2 regions of the Streptomyces sp. BK79 genome follow, and region 2 is predicted to be linked to the other one. Evidence: riboswitches for the same ligand, from Rfam matches in the RefSeq annotation. Region 2 holds a riboswitch; the other holds the start of a gene.
The links. A riboswitch is a leader RNA that binds a small molecule or an ion and turns the genes downstream of it on or off. The one in region 2 is predicted to bind glycine.

Region 1: it holds a riboswitch for glycine, as region 2 does, so the genes downstream of both, gcvT (glycine cleavage system aminomethyltransferase GcvT) here and gcvP (aminomethyl-transferring glycine dehydrogenase) in region 2, are expected to answer to the same signal.

The regions. Positions count from the first base shown of each region.
Region 1 is NZ_JBHVOC010000017.1:61-10,965, forward strand. Features, by position in the region: gene glyA (serine hydroxymethyltransferase) at 13-1,275, opposite strand; gene gcvH (glycine cleavage system protein GcvH) at 1,290-1,667, opposite strand; gene gcvT (glycine cleavage system aminomethyltransferase GcvT) at 1,797-2,915, opposite strand; glycine riboswitch at 3,072-3,165, opposite strand; gene ACFIF2_RS21695 (AAA family ATPase) at 3,346-4,014, shown strand; gene ACFIF2_RS21700 (enhanced serine sensitivity protein SseB) at 4,090-4,893, shown strand; gene ACFIF2_RS21705 (enhanced serine sensitivity protein SseB C-terminal domain-containing protein) at 5,021-5,818, shown strand; gene ACFIF2_RS21710 (ABC transporter permease) at 6,134-7,141, shown strand; gene ACFIF2_RS21715 (ABC transporter substrate-binding protein) at 7,212-9,011, shown strand; gene ACFIF2_RS21720 (ABC transporter permease) at 9,120-10,118, shown strand; gene ACFIF2_RS21725 (ABC transporter ATP-binding protein) at 10,115-10,905, shown strand, end outside.
Region 2 is NZ_JBHVOC010000007.1:275,797-286,701, reverse strand. Features, by position in the region: gene ACFIF2_RS11610 (bifunctional nuclease family protein) at 1-51, shown strand, start outside; gene ACFIF2_RS11605 (MerR family transcriptional regulator) at 246-929, shown strand; partial or broken gene ACFIF2_RS11600 (DNA polymerase IV) at 984-2,589, shown strand; gene ACFIF2_RS11595 (PRC-barrel domain-containing protein) at 2,511-2,882, opposite strand; glycine riboswitch at 3,032-3,127, shown strand; gene gcvP (aminomethyl-transferring glycine dehydrogenase) at 3,315-6,200, shown strand; gene ACFIF2_RS11585 (molybdopterin-binding protein) at 6,268-6,687, opposite strand; gene ACFIF2_RS11580 (ABC transporter ATP-binding protein) at 6,714-7,811, opposite strand; gene modB (molybdate ABC transporter permease subunit) at 7,862-8,773, opposite strand; gene modA (molybdate ABC transporter substrate-binding protein) at 8,770-9,612, opposite strand; gene ACFIF2_RS11565 (molybdopterin-binding protein) at 9,803-10,198, opposite strand; gene ACFIF2_RS11560 (DUF5999 family protein) at 10,406-10,609, opposite strand.

The DNA.
Region 1 (10,905 bases), on a different contig from region 2:
CACGCGCGGTGTCTACTTGTTCAGACCCGGGTACAGCGGGTGCTTGTCGGCCAGGGTCCTCACCCGGGCCTTGAGGGCTTCGGCGTCGTAGGACGGCTTCAGCGCCTCGGCGATCACGTCCGCGACCTCGGCGAAGTCCTCGGCGGTGAAGCCACGGGTCGCCAGGGCCGGCGTACCGATGCGCAGACCGGAGGTCACCATCGGCGGACGCGGGTCGTTCGGGACGGCGTTGCGGTTGACCGTGATGCCGACCTCGTGGAGACGGTCCTCGGCCTGCTGACCGTCCAGCTCGGAGTCGCGCAGGTCGACCAGGACCAGGTGGACGTCCGTGCCGCCGGTCAGGACCGACACGCCCGCCGCCTTCGCGTCGTCCTTCACCAGGCGCTCGGCCAGGATGCGGGCGCCTTCCAGCGTACGACGCTGGCGCTCCTTGAAGTCCTCGCTCGCGGCGACCTTGAAGGCGACGGCCTTTGCGGCCACCACATGCTCCAGCGGGCCACCCTGCTGACCGGGGAAGACGGCGGAGTTGATCTTCTTGGCCAGCTCGGCCGTGGAGAGGATCACACCGCCGCGCGGGCCGCCCAGCGTCTTGTGGGTGGTGGTGGTGACCACGTGGGCGTGCGGGACAGGGTTCGGGTGCAGGCCCGCGGCGACCAGACCGGCGAAGTGCGCCATGTCGACCATGAGGTAGGCGCCGACCTCGTCCGCGACCTTGCGGAACGCGGCGAAGTCCAGCTGACGGGGGTAGGCCGACCAGCCGGCCACGATCAGCTTCGGCTTGTGCTCCTTGGCGAGGCGCTCCACCTCGGCCATGTCGACCTGGCCGTCGTCGCCGACGTGGTACGGGACGACGTCGTAGAGCTTGCCGGAGAAGTTGATCTTCATGCCGTGGGTCAGGTGCCCGCCGTGGGCGAGGTTCAGACCCATGATCGTGTCGCCGGGCTTGAGCAGCGCGAACATCGCGGCCGCGTTGGCCTGGGCGCCCGAGTGCGGCTGCACGTTGGCGTGCTCGGCGCCGAAGAGCGCCTTGACCCGGTCGATCGCGATCTGCTCGACCACGTCGACGTGCTCGCAGCCGCCGTAGTAGCGGCGGCCCGGGTAGCCCTCGGCGTACTTGTTGGTGAGGACCGAGCCCTGGGCCTCCATGACCGCGACCGGGGCGAAGTTCTCCGAGGCGATCATCTCGAGGGTGGACTGCTGGCGGTCCAGCTCGGCGTCGACGGCGGCGGCGACGTCGGGGTCGAGCTGGTGCAGGGGGGTGTTCAGAATCGACATGCGGTCGTGACTCCTCAGCCGGCGGTGAAGGCGGTGTACTCGTCGGCGGAGAGCAGGTCGGCCGGCTCGTCCGTGACGCGCACCTTGAACAGCCAGCCGCCCTCGAAGGGCGCGGAGTTCACCAGCGACGGGTCGTTGACGACGTCCTCGTTGACCTCGGTGACCTCACCGGAGACGGGGGAGTACAGGTCGGAGACCGACTTGGTGGACTCCAGTTCGCCGCAGGTCTCGCCCGCGGACACCGACGCGCCGACCTCGGGGAGCTGGACGAAGACCACGTCACCGAGCGCGTTGGCCGCGTGCTCCGTGATGCCGACCGTCGAGGCGCCGTCCTCGGCGGCCGACAGCCACTCGTGCTCCTTGCTGTAGCGCAGCTGCTGGGGGTTGCTCATGGCCTGAATTCTCCTGTACGCGAGGAAGTGCTGGTGAAGGGGGGCTGCTGATGAAGGGACCGCTGGAACCGCTGGTGAGCAGCGAGGACGCGGTGCGGGGCGACGAGGGCCCCGCCGTCCGCCCAGTCTCTACTTCTGGCGCTTGTAGAACGGCAGCGCCACGATCTCGTACGGCTCGTGGCTGCCCCGGATGTCCACGCCGACACCCTCGGTGCCCGGCGCCGCGTGCGCGGGGTCGACGTACGCCATGGCGATCGGCCTGCCCAGCGTCGGGGACGGCGCGCCGGAGGTGACCTCGCCGATCACCTCGCCGCCGGTGACGACCTGGTACCCGGCGCGCGGGACCCGGCGGCCCTCGGCGACCAGGCCGACCAGGACGCGCGGCGGGTTCTGCTCGGCGCGGGCGGCGGCCTCGGTGAGCGCGGCGCGCCCGACGAAGTCGCCCTCCTTCTCGAACTTCACCACCCGGCCGAGCCCGGCGTCGAAGGGCGTCAGCGCGGTCGTCAGCTCGTGCCCGTACAGCGGCATGCCCGCCTCCAGGCGGAGCGTGTCCCGGCAGGACAGGCCGCACGGGACCAGCCCGGCGCCCTCGCCCGCCTTGGTCAGCGCCTGCCACAGCTCCACGGCGTGCTCGGGCCGCACGAACAGCTCGAAGCCGTCCTCGCCGGTGTAGCCGGTGCGCGCGATGAGCGCCGGGACGCCCGCGACGGTGCCGGGCAGACCGGCGTAGTACTTCAGGCCGTCCAGGTCGGCGTCGGTGAGCGAGGCGAGGATGGCCGGGGACTCGGGGCCCTGCACGGCGAGCAGCGCGTAGGCGTCCCGGTCGTCGCGCACCTCGGCGTCGAAGCCGGCGGCCCGCTCGGTCAGCGCGTCCAGCACCACCTGGGCGTTGGAGGCGTTGGCGACCACCATGTACTCGGTGTCACCGAGCCGGTAGACGATCAGGTCGTCCAGGATGCCGCCGTCCTCGCGGCAGATCATGGTGTAGCGGGCGCGGCCCGGCTTCACACCGCCGATGTTGCCGACCAGCGCGAAGTCCAGCAGCGCGGCGGCCTGCGGCCCGGTGACCGTGATCTCGCCCATGTGCGAGAGGTCGAAGAGCCCGGCCCGGGTGCGCACCGCGACGTGCTCGTCCCGCTCGGAGCCGTAGCGCAGCGGCATGTCCCAGCCGGCGAAGTCGGTCATCGTCGCGCCGAGCGCGCGATGCGTCGCGTCGAGCGCGGTACGGCGGAGTTCTGTACTGCTCATCGGTCGGTCGTCTCCCAGGACAGGACGTGGCGAGGTCGGTCCTCCCCATCTGTCATCGAAACCTGAGAGGTTCGCCACGACCACCGGAGCACGGCGGTCAGGACTTGCACCTTGGGTGGGGCAGCCGTCGAGCGGCGGCCCGCTTTTCAGATGTGCCTCGCCCGCGCGGTAACGGGGCCTGAGAGATTCAAGGGAGGGACTTGCTCCTTCGGCGCCCCGGCGCGGCCGGGGACTCTCCCGCGCGGATTCAAACGGCCGGTATGCAGTTGGCGCCGCCATCATTGCACGCCCCGCCCGTCCGTGGGCAGACCGCTTTCTGTGACCGGCCTGTGGCAGTAAGCGCACGAAAACGCGAGACCTGGGGATTACCTTCTCTTTACACTCGACGGGGATGGGAACTCGTGAACCGCCCCAGGGGAGGACGATCACGGTGAACAGGACCACGGCGTACGCCGCCACCTCCGGTCTCGCGCTGCCCGAGCAGCCCGCCGCCCCGGCCCCGGAGGCGTGCGCCGAAGTGCCCGCACCCGTCGTCCGCGACCTGCGGGACCGCGGCGGCCGCAGCCCGCACGCCCTGCTCTTCGGCCCCCGGGACCTGGTGGTGATCACCGGCCTGCCCGGCAGCGGCAAGTCCACGCTGATGCGGCGGACCGTGCGCGGCCCGCGCATCGACTCCCAGGACACCCGCGACCGCTGGGACCGCCGCATGCCGCGCTTCCTGCCGTACGCGCTCTACCGCCCCCTGGTCCGCTTCGCCCACTACGCCGGGCTGCGCAAGGCGCTGCGCTCCGGCGAGGGCGTCGTCGTGCACGACTGCGGCACCCAGGCCTGGGTGCGCGCCTGGCTGGCCCGCGAGGCCCGCCGCCGGGAGGGCACCCTGCACCTGCTGCTGCTGGACGTCGACGCCGGAGAGGCGCTGGCCGGGCAGCGCGAGCGCGGCCGGGGCGTGTCGCGGTACGCGTTCGCGCGGCACCGCGCGGCCAACGCCCGCCTGCTGCGCGCGGTGACCGGGGGCACCCTGCCCGCCGGCTGCGTCTCGGCGATCCTCCTGGACCGGCCCGCGGCGGACACCCTGCGCCGGATCGCCTTCACGGGGTGACGCAGCGTAGGACCGCGGGGCCGAACGGGTTAGCCTTTTCAGCCACAGCAGCGGTACCAGGCAGGCGGTAGGCAGATGGACTTCCCAGGGGGCCTCCCGGCGGACTTCTCCGCCGGCATCCCGGCGCAGGCGCACCCCCACCCGCACGGCGGGTGGCCCGGCAACGAGCTGGAGGAGGTGCTGTCCGCCTCCCTCGGCGTGCCGGGCGCCGGCGGCCGGATCGTGGAGGTGCTCGGCCGCAGCTTCCTGTGGATACCCCTGCCGAACGGCGGCGGTCCCCACAGCGGCCCCCTCGACCTGCCCTCCCTGGAGATCGACGGCCAGGCCTACGTGCCGGTCTTCAGTTCCGAGGAGCAGCTCCGCCAGGTCGCCGGCGCGGAGATGGCGTACACCATCGCGCCCGCCGTGGAGTTCGCCCGCGGCCTGCCCCCGCAGGTCGGCATCGCCGTGAACCCCGAGGGTGTGGTCGGCATCCCGCTGCCGCCGCCCGCCGTGGCCGAGCTGTGCCGGGCCGGCCGCACCCCGCTGGACGGGCCCGCGTCCGGCGGCCGGGTCCGCCTGTTCGAGCCGGACTGGCAGGACGACCCGGTGGACTTCCTGGCCGCCGCGTCCGCCGAGTTCGCCGCGACCGGCGTCGTCCGCACCGCCCGCCGCTGCCTCGCCGCCGTCGAGACCGCCGACCCGGTCATGTTCGTCGGCGTCGAACTCACCCACTGGGAGGGCGACGCCCGGGCCCTCCCCCTGGACGCCCTGGGCCGGGCCCTGGCCAAGGCCCCGCTGAAGACCCCGGTCAACCTGGTCCTGCTGGAGGCGGCCCAGGACCCGGTGTGCGACTGGATGCGCGCGAACGTCCGCCCGTTCTACGACCGGGACCTGTAGACGCCGACGAGGACGTGGCGCACCCGCCGACGCGGGGCACCGAACCCCCGAGCGCGTAGGCACCCCCCGCCCGGCGGAGCCTTAAGCTGTTTTCACAACCGGGGAACTTCTCGAAGGGGCGATACACGTGAGCGCCAGCGGCACGACGACCGGGCAGGTCGAGCACATGCTGCGCCAGGTGACCCCCGGGCGCTACGACGCCTACGAGGCCCTGCTGCGTGCGCTCGCCGGCCCCACTTCCGGCCAGGTCTGGATGCTGCTCTGGCACGGCCAGGCCGGCTCCCCGGACGCCCAGTACGGGAACATGGAGGTCGACGGCTTCGGCTACGCGCCCTGCGTCACCTCCGCCCAGGAGCTGTCGGCCAGCGGCTGGAACCGGTCGTACGAGGTGGTCGACGGCCTGGAGGTGGCCCGCGCCCTCTACCCGGACCACTATGGCCTCTGGCTCAACCCGCACGCCCCCGGCGGCGGGGTCGGTATCCCGTGGCCCGACCTGCGCCGCATCGCCTCCGGCCTGGACCGCCAGCCCGCCGGGCCGCTGCGCCTGTCCGAACCGGCCATCGAGATCCCCCAGTTCTACGCCCTGCTCGCGCAGAACGCGCACCGTACCCCGGCCGTCCGCGCGCTGCGCCGCGCCTGGGTGCAGCCGGCGCTGGGCGCGCCGTATCTCGCCATCGGCCTCGACGTGTACGACACCTCTCCGCCGGCCGTCGACGCGGTGCGGGCGATGATGCAGCAGTCCGTCGGCGCGGTCCCGGACGGGCTGCCGGTGTCGACGGTCGCGATGACCGACGCGCACGACCCGGTCGCCATGTGGCTGCGTGCCCACGCCCGCCCCTTCTACGACCGCGAGGCGCACGGGTCCGCCCCCGCGCAGGCCCCCGCCGGCGGGTACGGCTACCCCCCGGCCCCGGGCCGGTACTGATCGTCGCGGGGCCCGCTCCGGCGATGGTGGGAGCCGATCTTCGCGCGTAGATGTGGGCGTAAGGCCCCGTATTGCACCTGATGCCCCAACTCGTCCGCGTCCGGCCCCCGTTACCCACTGTCCGGATAACGGAACACCTCGAACAGCATCACGGTTACGCATCCATTCCCCGTCAAGTCTGGCTATAGATCGCCAAAGCGTTGAAGACTCCCGCAGCAAGGGGTGGGAGTCCGCCCCTGTGTACGACGGACTGATCACGCCGCTACAGCGGCAAGTGCGGGCCGGCTACCGCCGGTTGAGAGGGGTCCCTGCCAGATGACGGCACCATTGCACGAGCCGACCGCGGAAGCGGCCCCGAGTGCCGCCGAGGAAGCGGCGGTTGCCGGCGCCGAGGCCAAGGCGGTACAGGGGCGTTCCCTGGGCCGGATCGCCTGGGAGCGCCTGAAACGGGACAAGCTGGCCCTCACGGGCGGCGTTGTGGTGCTCTTCCTCGTCGTGGTCGCGCTGCTCGCGCCCGTGATCACCAACCTCGTCGGGCAGGACCCGGACGTCTACCACGAGGACCTGATCGACCCGCTCTTCGGTACGCCCACCGGTTCTCTGGGCGGCATCAGCGGCGAGCACTGGCTCGGCGTGGAGCCCGTCAACGGCCGCGACATCTTCGCCCGCATCGTCCACGGGGCCCGGATCTCGCTGCTCGTCGGCTTCCTGTCCGCGATCGTCGCCGTGATCCTCGGCACCGTCCTGGGCATCCTGGCCGGCTTCTTCGGCGGCTGGGTCGACGCCCTCATCAGCCGCGTCATGGACGGCCTGCTCGCCTTCCCGCAGCTGCTCTTCATCATCGCGCTGGTCTCCGTCATGCCGAACGAGATGCTCGGTCTCAGCGGCACGGGCGTGCGCCTGTTCGTGATGATCCTGGTCATCGGTTTCTTCGGCTGGCCCTACATCGGACGCGTGGTGCGCGGCCAGACGCTCTCGATGCGTGAACGCGAGTACGTCGAGGCGGCCCGGTCCCTGGGTGCCGGACGGCTCTACATCCTCTTCAAGGAACTGCTGCCCAACCTGGTGGCGCCGATCATCGTCTACACGACGATGATGATCCCCACCAACATCCTCACCGAGGCGGCACTCAGCTTCCTGGGCGTGGGCGTCAAGCCGCCCACGTCGTCCTGGGGGCAGATGCTCTCGAGCGCGATCGACTACTACCAGTCGGACCCCATGTACATGGTGGTCCCGGGTGTGGCGATCTTCATCACCGTTCTTGCCTTCAACCTCTTCGGTGACGGCGTACGCGACGCGCTGGACCCGAAGGGCTCCCGCTGACCTGCCGTACCGGCAAGCGACCCGTGGCTCCAGCACGGGGTCTCTCATCTAATCCGGAGGATCCGAGATCGTGACTACCCAACGCACCTCAGGGCGGCGCAAGCAGGCCATGGCCGCTGCCGCAGTGGTCGCCGCGCTGCTGACCACGGCGGCGTGCGGCGGCGGCGGTGACAGCGACGGCGGGGGATCGAAGAACGGCGCGGCCGGCTTCGACGCCGCGAACAACAAGGTCGCCCAGGCCGACCTGGCCAAGAAGGGCGGCGAGCTGAAGTTCGCCAGCGCCCAGGACGCCGACTCGTGGGACACCACGCGCGGCTACTACGGCTTCATGTGGAACTTCTCCCGCTACTACTCCCGCCAGCTCGTCACGAACGCCACCGAGCCGGGCAAGGCCGGCGCCGGCGTGACCCCGGACCTCGCGACCGGGCTCGCCAAGGTCTCGGACGACGGCAAGACCTACACGTACACCCTGCGTGACGGCATCACGTGGGAGGACGGCAAGCCGATCACGTCCAAGGACGTGAAGTACGGCATCGAGCGCGTCTGGGCGCAGGACGTGCTCTCCGGCGGTCCGGTGTACCTGAAGGACGTCCTCGACCCCAAGGGCGAGTACCAGGGCCCCTACAAGGACAAGTCCAAGGACAAGCTCGGTCTCAAGGCGATCGAGACGCCCGACGACAAGACCATCATCTTCAAGCTGCCGAAGGCCAACTCGGACTTCGAGGAGATGCTGGCCCTCACCTCGGCGTCCCCGGTCCGCCAGGACAAGGACACCAAGTCCAAGTACGGCCTGCACCCGTTCTCCTCCGGCCCGTACAAGTTCCAGTCGTACAACCCGGGCAAGGACCTCGTCCTGGTCCGCAACACCGAGTGGAAGCAGGAGTCGGACCCGGTCCGCAAGGCGTACCCGGACAAGATCTCGATCAAGTTCTTCACCAACGCCAACGAGCTGGACCAGCGTCTGATCGCCGGCGACTACGACCTGGACCTGGCCCAGACCGGCCTGTCCCCGCAGGGCCGCACCACCGCCCTGAAGCAGCACAAGGGCAACCTGGACAACCCGGTCTCCGGCTACATCCGCTACGCGGTGTTCCCGCAGAGCGTGAAGCCGTTCGACAACATCCACTGCCGCAAGGCCGTGCTCTACGGGGCCGACCACGTCTCGCTCCAGACCGCGCGCGGCGGCCCGGTCGCCGGTGGCGACATCGGCACCAACATGCTGCCGCCGGCCGTCCCGGGCTCCGAGGGCCAGAGCTACGACCCGTACGAGATGGCCGGGGCGAACAAGAAGGGCAACATCGCCAAGGCCAAGGAAGAGCTGAAGGCCTGCGGCAAGCCCAACGGCTTCAAGACCACCATCGCGGTCCGCAACAACAAGCCGGTCGAGGTGGCCACCGCCGAGTCCCTCCAGGCGTCGCTGAAGAAGGTCGGCATCACCGTCGACATCGACCAGTACGACGGCTCCCAGACCGCCGGCATCATCGGTAGCCCCGCCAACGTGAAGAAGAAGGGCTACGGCATCATCATCATGGGCTGGGGCCCGGACTTCCCGTCCGTCCAGGGCTACGGTCTGCCCCTGTGGGACAGCAGCTACATCCTCGAGAGCGGCAACAACAACTACGCCCTCATCAAGGACAAGGCGATCGACGGCCTGTTCGACAAGTACGTCACCACGCTCGACGACGCCGGCAAGGCCGACATCGCCAAGCAGATCAACCACAAGGTCATGGAGGGCGGCTACTACCTGCCCTTCGTCTTCGAGAAGTTCATCAACTGGCGCTCCAGCCGACTGGCGAACGTGTACACCACCGACGGTTACAGCGGTATGTACGACTTCGTCAACCTCGGCCTGAAGTCCTCCGCGAAGTAACCGGTACACCCGCCGTACGGCACGAAAGGCAGGTGAAGGCCGGCGCGGCGTGAGCGCGGGCCGCCGGAAGACCTCCGGCGGCCCGCGGTCCGCGGCGGGCCGTAAGCTGTGCTCGCTTACCTCATCAGGCGGCTGTTCGCCGCCGTAGTGATGCTCGTGGTCATCATCCTGGTGGTCTTCGGCATCTTCTTCCTCGTCCCCAAGTGGGCGGGCGTCGACATCGCCACGAGCTTCGTGGGCAAGCAGGCCGACCCGGCCGCCGTCGAGGCGGTGCGGCAGAAGCTGGGACTGGGCGACCCGATCTTCGTCCAGGCCTGGGAGTTCTTCAAGGGCATCTTCGCGGGCCGCACCTACTCCGGCGGCGGCGACGTCACCCAGTGCTCCGCCCCGTGCTTCGGCTACTCCTTCCGCAGCGAACAGGCCGTCTGGCCGGTGCTGACCGAGCGTTTCCCGGTGACCCTGGCTCTCGCGCTCGGTGCGGCCGTCCTCTGGCTGATCTTCGGTCTCGCGGCGGGTGTGCTCTCCGCCCTCAAGCGGGGCACCCTGTGGGACCGCGGTGCGATGGTCGTCGCGCTCGCGGGCGTCTCCCTCCCCATCTACTTCACCGGTCTGCTCAGCCTCGCGGTGTTCTCGCACAGCCTGGGCTGGATCAACGCGGAGTTCGTCCCGCTGGAGGAGAGCCTCTCCGGCTGGTTCGGCGGCATGATCCTGCCCTGGGTCACCCTGGCCTTCCTCTACGCCGCGATGTACGCCCGCATCACCCGGGCGACCATGATGGAGATCCTCGGCGAGGACTACATCCGCACCGCGCGCGCCAAGGGCCTCAAGGAGCAGGTCGTCATCCGCAAGCACGCCATGCGGTCGACCCTGACCCCGCTGCTCACCATGCTCGGCATGGACCTCGGCGCCCTCATGGGCGGCGCTATCCTGACCGAGACCACGTTCAGCCTCCCCGGCCTCGGCCAGAAGGTGCTGGACGCGATCCAGAACCAGGACCTGCCCTTCATCCTGGGCGTCGTCCTGATCACTTCTCTCGCGGTGCTCATCGCCAACCTCGTGGTGGACGTCCTGTACGCCGTGATCGACCCCCGAGTGAGGCTCACATGACCGAACTGAGCAAGAGCGGAGCTGCCGTGGGCGAGCCCACCGGCACCTCGCCCGCGCCGAAGGCCTTCCTGGAAGTACGCGACCTGAAGGTGCACTTCCCGACCGACGACGGCCTGGTCAAGTCCGTCGACGGGCTCAGCTTCCAGCTGGAGAAGGGCAAGACCCTCGGCATCGTCGGCGAGTCCGGCTCCGGCAAGTCGGTGACCAGCCTCGGCATCATGGGCCTGCACACCGCCGGCCAGTACGGCAAGCGCAAGGCGCGGCTCTCGGGCGAGATCTGGCTGGACGGCACCGAGCTGCTGTCCGCCGACCCGGACCACGTGCGCAAGCTGCGCGGCCGGCAGATGTCGATGATCTTCCAGGACCCGCTGTCCGCGCTGCACCCGTACTACACGATCGGGCAGCAGATCGTGGAGGCGTACCGCATCCACCACCCCGTGGACAAGAAGACCGCCAAGCGCCGGGCCGTGGAGATGCTCGACCGCGTCGGCATCCCGCAGCCGGACAAGCGCGTGGACAGCTTCCCGCACGAGTTCTCCGGCGGTATGCGCCAGCGCGCGATGATCGCCATGTCGCTGGTCAACAACCCCGAGCTGCTCATCGCGGACGAGCCGACGACCGCCCTGGACGTGACCGTCCAGGCGCAGATCCTCGACCTGATCCGCGACCTGCAGAAGGAGTTCGGCTCCGCGGTCATCGTCATCACCCACGACCTGGGCGTCGTCGCCGAACTGGCCGACGACCTCCTGGTGATGTACGGCGGCCGCTGCGTCGAGCGGGGCCCGGC
Region 2 (10,905 bases):
GAGTTCCTCGACCAGATCTCGCCGGAGGACTTCGGGACCAGCAACCAGTGAGACGTGCGGCCGGGCGTCGCGCGACGGGCGTCGCGCGGCCCTCTCCGGGCACATTCGGCTAGCCTTTCCCCGCGGTTGGGCACGGTAAACCACTCGTAGGGTGATTATCACTCGGCGTGCCGAGTGTGGCGATCGTTGACGCACCCTTGGTGACTGCCTACCGTCGAGGAGGCAGGTCAAGGACGGAGGTCGGCGTGAGAATCAGCGGCGACGGTACGGCTGGGGGTGGCTCCGGGCACAGCCTCGGGGCAAGTGGTCCGTACCCTCCCCCGAACTCTCGGCTCCGCGCGGGCGGGGGGTATCCCCAGCACGGTGGCGCGGCCGACCGGGCTCCGCAGCGACCGGCTGCCGTGCCCGGGAGCGGAGGGGCGGCGCCCATGGCGTCCGAGCAGATCGGCTACCGCGGGCCTACGGCCTGCGCGGCCGCCGGCATCACCTACCGGCAGCTCGACTACTGGGCTCGCACGGGACTGGTCGAGCCCAGTGTGCGACCCGCGCACGGATCCGGGACGCAGCGTCTGTACAGCTTCCGCGACGTGGTCGTGCTGAAGATCGTCAAGCGCTTCCTCGACACCGGGGTGTCGTTGCAGAACATCCGCACCGCCGTCCAGCACCTCAGGGAGCGGGGTTTTCGCGACCTGGAGCGGATGACGCTGATGAGCGACGGCGCCACGGTCCACGAGTGCACCTCGCCCGACGAGGTGCACGCGCTGCTCCAGGGCGGCCAGGGCATTTTCGGCATCGCGGTCGGCGTGGTGTGGCGGGACGTGGAGAGCGCGCTGTCGCAGCTGCACGGCGAGCGGATCGACACGGGGGAGACCCTGGTCGGGCACAATCCCGCCGACGAGCTGGCCCGGCGGCGCAACCGGGCGGTCTGAACACCGGAGTGCTCCGGCGGCGCGTTGTCAGTGCCGTAGGGCAGCATCGGAGATGTGAGAACCGCGCCCACGATCCTGCATCTCGACATGGATGCCTTCTTCGCCTCGGTGGAGCAGGCGTCCAAGCCGAGCCTGCGCGGGAAGGCCGTCGTCGTGGGCGGCCTCGGGCCACGAGGGGTGGTCGCCACCTGCTCGTACGAGGCGCGGGTCTTCGGCGTCCACTCGGCGATGCCCATGGGCCAGGCCCGGCGGCTGGCCCCCAACGCCGCGTACCTCGTCCCGCGCTTCGAGCTCTACCGGTCGATCAGCGAGCAGGTGATGGGGCTGCTGCGGGCGCTGTCGCCGCTGGTGGAGCCGCTGAGCCTGGACGAGGCATTCGTGGACCTGGAGGCCGGTGGGGCGGCCTGGGACGCGGAGTCGGCGCGGCTGGCCGGGGCGCGACTGCGCGCGGACATCCGTGCCGTCACCGGCCTCACCGGTTCCGTCGGACTGGCGGCGTCCAAGATGCTCGCCAAGATCGCCTCGGAGGAGGCCAAGCCCGACGGGCTGGTGCTGATCCCGCCGGGCACGGAGCGGGCGATGCTGGAGCCGATGTCCGTGCGGACCCTGCCCGGGGTGGGGCCGGCGACGGGCGATCACCTGCGGCGGGCCGGGATCACCACGATCGGTGAACTGGCCGAGGCGGGCGAGGACGAACTCGTACGGCTGCTGGGCAAGGCGCACGGGCATGCCCTGTACGCCATGGCGCTGGCCCGCGACGACCGGCCCGTGGTGGCCGAGCGGGAGACCAAGTCGGTGTCGGTGGAGGACACGTACGACGTGGACATCCACGACCGGGTGCGGGTCGGCGTGGAGGTGGGGCGGCTGGCCGACCGGTGTGTACGGCGGCTGCGCGCGTCCGGGCTGTCCGGGCGGACCATCGTGCTGAAGGTGCGCAGGTACGACTTCTCGACGCTGACGCGTTCCGAGACCCTGCGCGGGCCGACCGACGACCCGGGGGTGGTGCGTGAGGCCGCGGCCCGGCTGCTGGACTCGGTGGACACCACGGGTGGCGTGCGATTGCTCGGGGTCGGCGTCAGCGGGCTCGCCGACTACACGCAGGAGGACCTGTTCGCGCAGGCGGCGGGGGAGCGGGCCGACGACCTCGTCGACGAGCCTGTCGACGAGCCCGCACGGGAGGAGCGGGAGTCCCCGGCCGAGCGCCGGTGGCCGTCGGGCCACGACGTGCGGCACGCGGAGTACGGGCACGGCTGGGTGCAGGGCAGCGGGCTGGGGCGGGTCACCGTGCGGTTCGAGACGCCGTACTCGCCCACCGGCCGGGTGCGGACCTTCCCGGTGGACGACCCGGAGCTGTCACCCGCGGACCCGCTGCCGCTGGTGCGGCCGGCGCCGCTCACTCCCGGGGACGCCGAGCCCGGCCCGGACGCCGGGGCGCGCGCGTCCGCGTCGATGGCCGGGGGCGGGGAGGCGGGCCCGAGTGCGCGCGCCGACGCCGATGCCGACGCCGATGCCGGATCGGCGGGGCCGGCTCACGTCGCCCCCGGTTAGCGCGGCCGCGGGAGGGCGGGGCCGTCAGGGCCGTCAGGCGTCTTCCTTGCCCGCCAGCTTGCCGAAGTCGTGGTCGGGGAGCGGGGGAGGGGCGGCGACATCGAGGCCGTAGTGGTGGTAGAGCTGGAGTTCCTGCTCCGGCGAGAGATGGCGGCCGACGCCGAAGTCGGGGGCTTCCTTGATCAGGGTCCGGTCGAAGGGCACGCGCAGGGTGCCGTCGACCAGTTCGCTCGGCTCCAGAGGCACGAAGGCGTCCCTGCTGAACAGGCCGGTGCGGATGGCCGCCCATTCGGGGACGCCGGTGGCGTCGTCGAGGTAGACCTCGTCGACGGTGCCGATCCGGGTGCCGTTGCGGTCGAAGGCCTTGCGGCCTATCAGGTTGCGCGGGTCGATGTCCGTACGCACGGGGCCCTCCACTTGGTCGCAGTGGGGCCGTGCACCAGCCGACCCACCAGCCGCCGAAATCATCCGTAGTACTACGAAAGAGCAGATATGGAGGGTCGGCCACTCGAAGGTCCGTGCGGTGACCTCGCTGGTACGCTGGCAACGGCTGCTGACCCCGTGCGGGAGAGTCCTCCAGACACCATCGGAGGCGCCGAAGGAGCAAATCCTCCCCGGAATCTCTCAGGCTCACGTACCGCACGGACGAGGTCACTCTGGAAAGCAGGGCGGGCACCGACGGCAGTCGGCGGCTCTCGCCCTCACCGACGGTGAAAGCCGGAAGAGCCCTCGGGCCCGACCGGTGAAGCTCTCAGGTCGAGATGACAGAGGGGGAGGCCGTTCGGGTACCCGCGCCGTGGTGCCCCTCGAAGGTCGTCAGACCAGGAGGCCTCCGCAATGACCGCCCACCGCATTCCGCTCTCCGAACTCGAACAGGCCATGCCGTTCGAGCAGCGCCACATCGGCCCCGACCAAGAGGCCCGGGCCAAGATGCTCGCGCAGGTCGGTTACGGTTCGCTCGACGAGCTGACGGCCGCCGCGGTGCCGGATGTGATCAAGAACGCCGACGCGCTGGACCTGCCGGGCGCCCGCTCCGAGGCCGAGGTGCTGGCCGAACTGCGTTCGCTGGCCGACCGCAACCAGGTCCTCGACTCCATGATCGGCCTCGGCTACTACGGCACCTTCACCCCGCCGGTCATCCTGCGCAACGTCATGGAGAACCCCGCCTGGTACACCGCGTACACGCCGTACCAGCCGGAGATCAGCCAGGGGCGTCTCGAGGCGCTGCTGAACTTCCAGACGATGGTCGCCGAGCTGACCGGCCTGCCGACGTCCGGTGCCTCGCTGCTCGACGAGGGCACCGCCGCCGCCGAGGCGATGGCGCTGTCCCGGCGCATGGGCAAGAACAAGAAGGGCCTCTTCCTGGTCGACGCGGACGCGCTGCCGCAGACCGTCGCCGTGATCCGGACCCGCGCCGAGCCGACCGGCGTCGAGGTCGTCGTCGCCGACCTGAGCGCGGGCATCCCCGCCGAGGTCGCCGAGCGGGAGATCAACGGCGTTCTGATCCAGTACCCGGGCGCCTCCGGTGCCGTCCGCGACATCAAGCCGGTGATCGACCGGGCGCACGAACTGGGCGCGCTCGTCACCGTCGCCGCCGACCTGCTCGCCCTCACGCTGCTGACCTCGCCCGGTGAGCTGGGCGCGGACATCGCCATCGGCACGACGCAGCGCTTCGGTGTGCCGATGGGCTTCGGCGGGCCGCACGCCGGCTACATGGCGGTGCACGAGAAGTTCGCGCGCAGCCTGCCCGGACGGCTCGTGGGCGTCTCCGTGGACGCGGACGGCAACAAGGCCTACCGGCTCGCCCTGCAGACCCGCGAGCAGCACATCCGCCGCGAGAAGGCCACCAGCAACATCTGCACCGCGCAGGTGCTGCTCGCCGTCATGGCCGGCATGTACGCCGTGTACCACGGTCCCGAGGGGCTGCGGGCCATCGCGCGGCGCACCCACCGGTACGCCTCCCTCATCGCGGCGGGCCTCGCGGCCTGCGGCGTCGAGGTCGTCCACGGGTCCTACTTCGACACCGTCACCGCGCGGGTGCCCGGCCGGGCCGCCGAGGTCGTCCACGCCGCCCGCGAGAACGGCATCAACCTCTGGCTCGTCGACGGCGACCACCTGTCGTTCGCCTGCGACGAGACCACCACCCGCGCCCAGGTCGCCGGCGTGTGGAACGCCTTCGGCGTCGAGGGAGACATCGAGGCGCTGGACGCGGCGACCGAGGAGACGCTGCCCGAGGCGCTGCTGCGCACGGACGACTTCCTCACCCATCCCGTCTTCCACCGGCACCGCTCCGAGACGGCGATGCTGCGCTACCTGCGCCGCCTGGCCGACCGGGACTACGCGCTGGACCGGGGCATGATCCCGCTGGGCTCCTGCACCATGAAGCTCAACGCGACCACCGAGATGGAGCCGGTCACCTGGTCCGAGTTCGGGGCGCTGCACCCCTTCGCGCCCGCCGAGCAGGCGCAGGGCTACCTGACCCTCATCCGCGAGCTGGAGGAGCGGCTGGCCGAGGTCACCGGGTACGACAAGGTGTCCCTCCAGCCGAACGCCGGGTCGCAGGGCGAGTTCGCCGGCCTGCTCGCCGTCCGCGGCTACCACCGCGCCAACGGCGACGACCAGCGCACCGTCTGCCTCATCCCGTCCTCCGCGCACGGCACCAACGCCGCCAGCGCCGTGATGGCCGGCATGAAGGTCGTCGTCGTGAAGACCGCCGGGGACGGTGAGATCGACGTCGAGGACCTGCGGGCCAAGATCGAGCAGTACCGCGACGAGCTGGCCGTGCTGATGATCACGTACCCCTCCACGCACGGCGTCTTCGAGGAGCACGTCGCCGACATCTGCGCCCGGGTGCACGACGCCGGCGGCCAGGTCTACGTGGACGGCGCCAACCTCAACGCCCTGGTCGGCCTCGCCAAGCCGGGCCACTTCGGCGGCGACGTCTCGCACCTGAACCTGCACAAGACCTTCTGCATCCCGCACGGCGGCGGCGGTCCCGGCGTCGGCCCCGTGGCCGTACGGTCGCACCTGGCGCCGTACCTGCCCAACCACCCCCTGCAGCCCGCGGCCGGTCCGCAGACGGGCGTCGGCCCGATCTCGGCGGCGCCCTGGGGTTCGGCCGGCATCCTGCCGATCTCCTGGTCGTACGTCCGGCTGATGGGCGGCGAGGGGCTCAAGCGGGCCACGCAGGTGGCCGTGCTGTCCGCCAACTACATCGCCAAGCGCCTGGAGCCGCACTACCCGGTGCTCTACACCGGCCCGGGCGGCCTGGTCGCGCACGAGTGCATCATCGACCTGCGTCCGCTGACCAAGGCGACCGGCGTGAGCGTCGACGACGTCGCCAAGCGGCTGATCGACTACGGCTTCCACGCGCCGACGATGTCGTTCCCGGTGGCCGGAACGCTGATGATCGAGCCGACCGAGTCCGAGGACCTGAACGAGCTGGACCGGTTCTGCGAGGCGATGATCGCCATCCGCGCGGAGATCGAGAAGGTCGGTTCCGGCACCTGGTCCGCGGACGACAACCCGCTGCGCGGCGCGCCGCACACCGCGGGCGCGCTGGGCGGCGACTGGGACCACGCGTACACGCGCGAGGAGGCCGTCTTCCCGGCCGGGGTGTCCGCCGCCGACAAGTACTGGCCGCCGGTGCGCCGCATCGACCAGGCCTACGGCGACCGGAACCTCGTGTGCTCCTGCCCGCCGCTGGACGCGTACGAGGACTGAGCCCCGTAGTACGGAGAGCGGCTCCGCGCGTGCCCTCCGGGGCCCGCACGGAGCCGCTCGTGCCGCGTCACGCGGTCGCGAGGGACACCTCCGTGGACTTGACCAGCGCGACGACCGGGACGCCGGCGGACAGGCCGAGGTCGGCGGCGGCCTCCCTGGTGATCGCGGCGGTCAGTTCGGCGCCCTCGACGGCGACCCGGACCAAGGCCATCGCGTCGCCGGCGGTGACGGCGGTGACCGTACCGGGCAGCTGGTTGCGGATGGACAGGCCCTGGACGCGCGCGGTCGCCAGGGAGACCTCCGTCGACTTCACCAGGGCGCGCACGGCCGTACCGGCGGTGAGGGCGAGGTCCTCGGCCGCGTCCCGGGTGATCGCCGCGGTGAGGTCCTGGCCGCCGTCGAGGCGGACCCCGACCGTCGCCATGGCCTCGCCGGGCGTGACGGCGGTGACGGTGCCGGGGAGCTGGTTGCGGATGCTCAGGCTCATGGGGGCACCGTAGCCCCGCGCGGGGGCTATGCCGGGTACGCGTGGGTCTGGGTCGCCTTGACGGCCGCCCACACCGGTGCGCCCTGGTGGAGGCCCAGCTCCGCCGCCGCGACCGTGGTGAGGTCGGCGGCGAGCGGGAGTTCGCCGGTGAGGTCGACGCGGATCTGGTCGCCGTGCGTCTCCAGCCCCGCGACCTCGCAGCGCCACAGGTTGCGGGCGCTGGAGCCGGCGGGCCGTTCCCCGTACAGGGTCACGGCACTCGGTGGGAACGCCACGAAGACCGGGCCGGAGAGGTCCTCGGTGGTGGTGATCGCGGGCCCCGCGTCCAGTCGCACGGTGTGGCCGTCGGCCCGCCCCCGGTAGAGGTTCAGGCCGACCAGCCGCGCGATGTAGTCCGTACGGGGCCGGCGGGCGATGTCGGCGGGGCCGCCCTCCTGGACGACCCCGCCGTCCTCCACGACGACCAGCCGGTCGGCCAGCACCATGGCGTCCAGCGGGTCGTGCGTGACCAGGACGGCGACGGCCTCGAACTCGGCCAGGTGGCGCCGCAGCTGGGCCCGCACCTCCAGCCGCGTCCGGGCGTCCAGCGCCGCGAGGGGTTCGTCCAGGAGCAGCAGCCGGGGGTGGGTGGCCAGGGCGCGGGCGAGGGCGACGCGCTGGGCCTGGCCGCCGGACAGCCGGCGCGGCTTGGCGCCGGCGTGGTCGGCGAGCCCCATGCGGTCGAGCCACTTCGCCGCCCGGGCCCGGGCCTCGGCCTTGCTCGCGCCCCGGCAGCGCGGCCCGAAGGCGACGTTGTCGAGGGCGGTCAGGTGCGGGAAGAGCAGGTAGTCCTGGAAGACGACGCCGACCGGGCGGGACTCGGGCGGCGTACGGTCCAGGGCGGTGCCGTCGAGGAGCAGGCGACCGTCCGTGAGGGGTTCCAGACCGGCGAGCGCGCGCAGGGCGGTGCTCTTGCCGGCGCCGTTGGGACCGAGCAGGGCCACGACGTCGCCGGGCGCCGCGGTGAGCGAGACGTCCAGGCGGAAGGTGCCGCGGTCCACGACGAGCCGGGCGTCGAGGCCGCCGGCGCGGGCGGGGCCCGGGGTGGGTCGAGCGGCGGTGACCGGCTGGCCGGTGTCCGTCATGTGTGCCATGCGGTCCTCGTCCGGCCCCTCGGAGGGCCTCGTCCGCCCGGTCACGACGCCCTCATCCAGCGGTCGCGCAGACCGGCCAGTACGGCGATCGAGACGGCCAGCAGCACCAGGCTGAGCGCGATCGCCGCCGCCGGGTCGTTCTGCAGGGCGAGGTAGACCGCCAACGGCATGGTCTGGGTCCGGCCCGGGAAGTTCCCGGCGAACGTGATCGTCGCCCCGAACTCGCCCAGCGCCCGCGCCCACGCCAGCACGGCGCCCGCCGCGATGCCCGGCGCGATCAGCGGCAGCGTGACCCGGCGGAACGCGGTGAAGCGGGACGCGCCCAGGGTCGCGGCTGCCTCCTCGAAGCGCGGGTCCGCGGCGCGCAGCGTGCCCTCCACACTGATGACGAGGAACGGCATGGCCACGAACGTCTCCGCGAGGATCACACCCGTCATCGTGAACGGCAGCGTGATCCCGAACCACGCGTCCAGCCACTGCCCGACGACGCCGTTGCGCCCGAACGCCAGCAGGAGAGCCACGCCTCCCACCACCGGGGGCAGCACCAGCGGCAGCGTGACCAGCGCGCGGAGGAAGCCGCGGCCCGGGAACTCGGTGCGCGCCAGCAGCCAGGCCAGCGGCACGCCCACGACCAGGCTGAGCGCGGTCGCCGACGTGGCGCACACCAGCGACAGCCGCAGGGCCTGCCACACCTCGGGGCTGGTCAGCTGCTCGGGCAGGGTGCGCCAGGGGGCCCGTACCAGCAGGGCGACCAGGGGCAGCAGCAGGAACGCCAGGCCGACGAGCGCGGGCACCAGCAGGGGGACGGGCACGGTGCGGGCCGCTGGGCGGCGGCGGGCGCGGCGGGCGCCGTCCTCGACCGGGCCGGCGTCCACGGCCCCGCTCCCGGTGGGCTCGGCGGGCTGGGCGGGCTGGGCGGGCTGGGCGGGCTCGGGCGCCGCGGGCTTCCTCATGGCGCCCGAAATCCGGCCCCGGTCAGCACGCGCCGGCCCTCGGCGGACTTCACCAGGTCGATGAATGCCTGGGCCGCGTCGGCGTTGGGAGCGTCCTCGAGGCGGGCGATCGGGTAGTCGTTGACGGCGTCGGCCGACTCGGGGAACTCGACGCCGGTCACCTTGTCCCCGGCCGCTTCGACATCGGTGCGGTAGACGACGGCGGCGTCGGCCTCCTTCAGCTCGACCTTGGTCAGGGCGGCCTTGACGTCCTGCTCGTAGGAGACCGGGGTCAGCTTCAGACCGCCGGCCTCCAGCGCCTTCCGCGCGGCGGCCCCGCACGGCACCGACTCGTCGCACAGCACCACCTTGAGGCCGGGCGCGGTGAGGTCCTCGAGGGAGGAGATCTTCTCGGGGTTGCCCGGGAGGGTGGCGATCTCCAGTTGGTTGCGCGCGAAGGTGGAAGGAGCGCCGGCCGCGGCCCCGGCATCGGTGACGGTGGCCATGGTCTTCGCGCTGGCGGAGGCGAACACGTCCGCCGGCGCGCCGGCGGTGATGCTGGCGGCGAGGGTGTCGCTGCCGGCGAAGTTGAAGGTGACGTCCGTGCCCGGGTGCTCCTTCTCGAACGTCTCCCCGAGCGCCGTGAAGCTCTCCTTGAGCGAAGCGGCGGCGAAGACGGTGACCGGCCCGGACACCTTCGCGGACACCTTCCCGGACGACGAGGAGCCGACGGCGTCCGAGCCCGCGTCCGTACCGGAGGACGACGAGCAGGCGCTCAGGGCGAGGAGCAGGGCGGCACCGGCGCCGCACGCCCGGAGGGTGCGGCCGGCGCGGCGGGTCCTGCGTACGGAACGGGTCATCTCGGGCGACTCCCTCGGCGTTCTGGAGGCAGGAGTCCGACGGGCTCGTCGGCCGGGCGCGCGGCGGGGCTCCCCCTTACGCCGATGATACTTCCGCATCTGCGAGGGCAATGTCTCCTGTCGCATCGCATGAGCGGCCCCATGCCGGAGAACACCTTGCATGTGCGTTCGTACGGGCGGCCGGGGAGGGTCAGGTCTTGTCGATATGCACGCTTGTCGACTTCACGCGGGCGGTGGCCTCCATGCCGACCTCCAGCCCGAGTTCCTCCACCGCCTCCCGGGTCAGCAGGGAGACGAGCCGGTGCGGGCCGGCCTGGATCTCCACCTGGGCGGCGACGTCGCCGAGCTTGATCGCGGTGACGATGCCGGGGAAGGCGTTGCGGACCGAGGTGTGGGGGGTCTCCTCGTCGGTTCCGGCGGAGCGGGCGAGGTCGACCGAGAACGCGGCCAGGTCGCGCCCGTCGACGAGCCGTCGTCCGGCCTCGTCGCGGTGGGTGGCGATCCGGCCCGCGTCGGCCCAGCGCCGGGCGGTGTCCGGGCTGACGCCGAGCAGCCGCGCCGCCTGACCGATCGTGTAGGACTGCATGCCGGTCACGATAGGCGGCCGGGAGGGTGCGGAGGACGCGGGGCCGGTCGTGAGACAGGACACGGAAGGCCCGGACACGAGAGGTCCGGACACGAGAGGTCCGGACACGAAAGGCACCGGACACGCGTGGGGGCCGGTGCGCAGGGTGTCTGCGGGCCGGCCCCGTGGTTCGCCGGGCGGAGTGGTGGCACGCCGCCCGGGTGGTGCTCAGGCGGCGGTCATCAGGCCCTTGCCGACCGGGCGGTGCGGGGCGATGACCTGGCCGTCCGGCAGGAGCTCACCGGTGTCCTCGAAGAGGACGACGCCGTTGCACAGCAGGCTCCATCCCTGTTCCGGGTGGTGCGCCACGAGGCGGGCGGATTCCCGGTCGGCGGAGTCGGCTGAAGGGCACGGTGGCTGGTGCTGGCACATGGGTGGGGTCTCTCGGTCCGTTGTGATGGGTGAGGTCGCTGTCGTCTGTGTCCCGCGGCGTGAAGCGTCATTCATGGCCGCCCCCCGTTGTCTAAGTCGGTCCGAACCCAGTGTTGCCCCACGGGCCTCGATCCGCAGGTATTTCGCAGCACCGCTTCTCACAGGTTGATGACGCCTCACCCACGCGGACGGTTCAGCACAACTGCACGGTCACTTCGGATGGTTCGGAATGGCCGGATGGGGCTAGTCCGCGTGGGTGGGCGAGCGGGGAGGCCGAGCGGCGAGGAGCGCCGGGA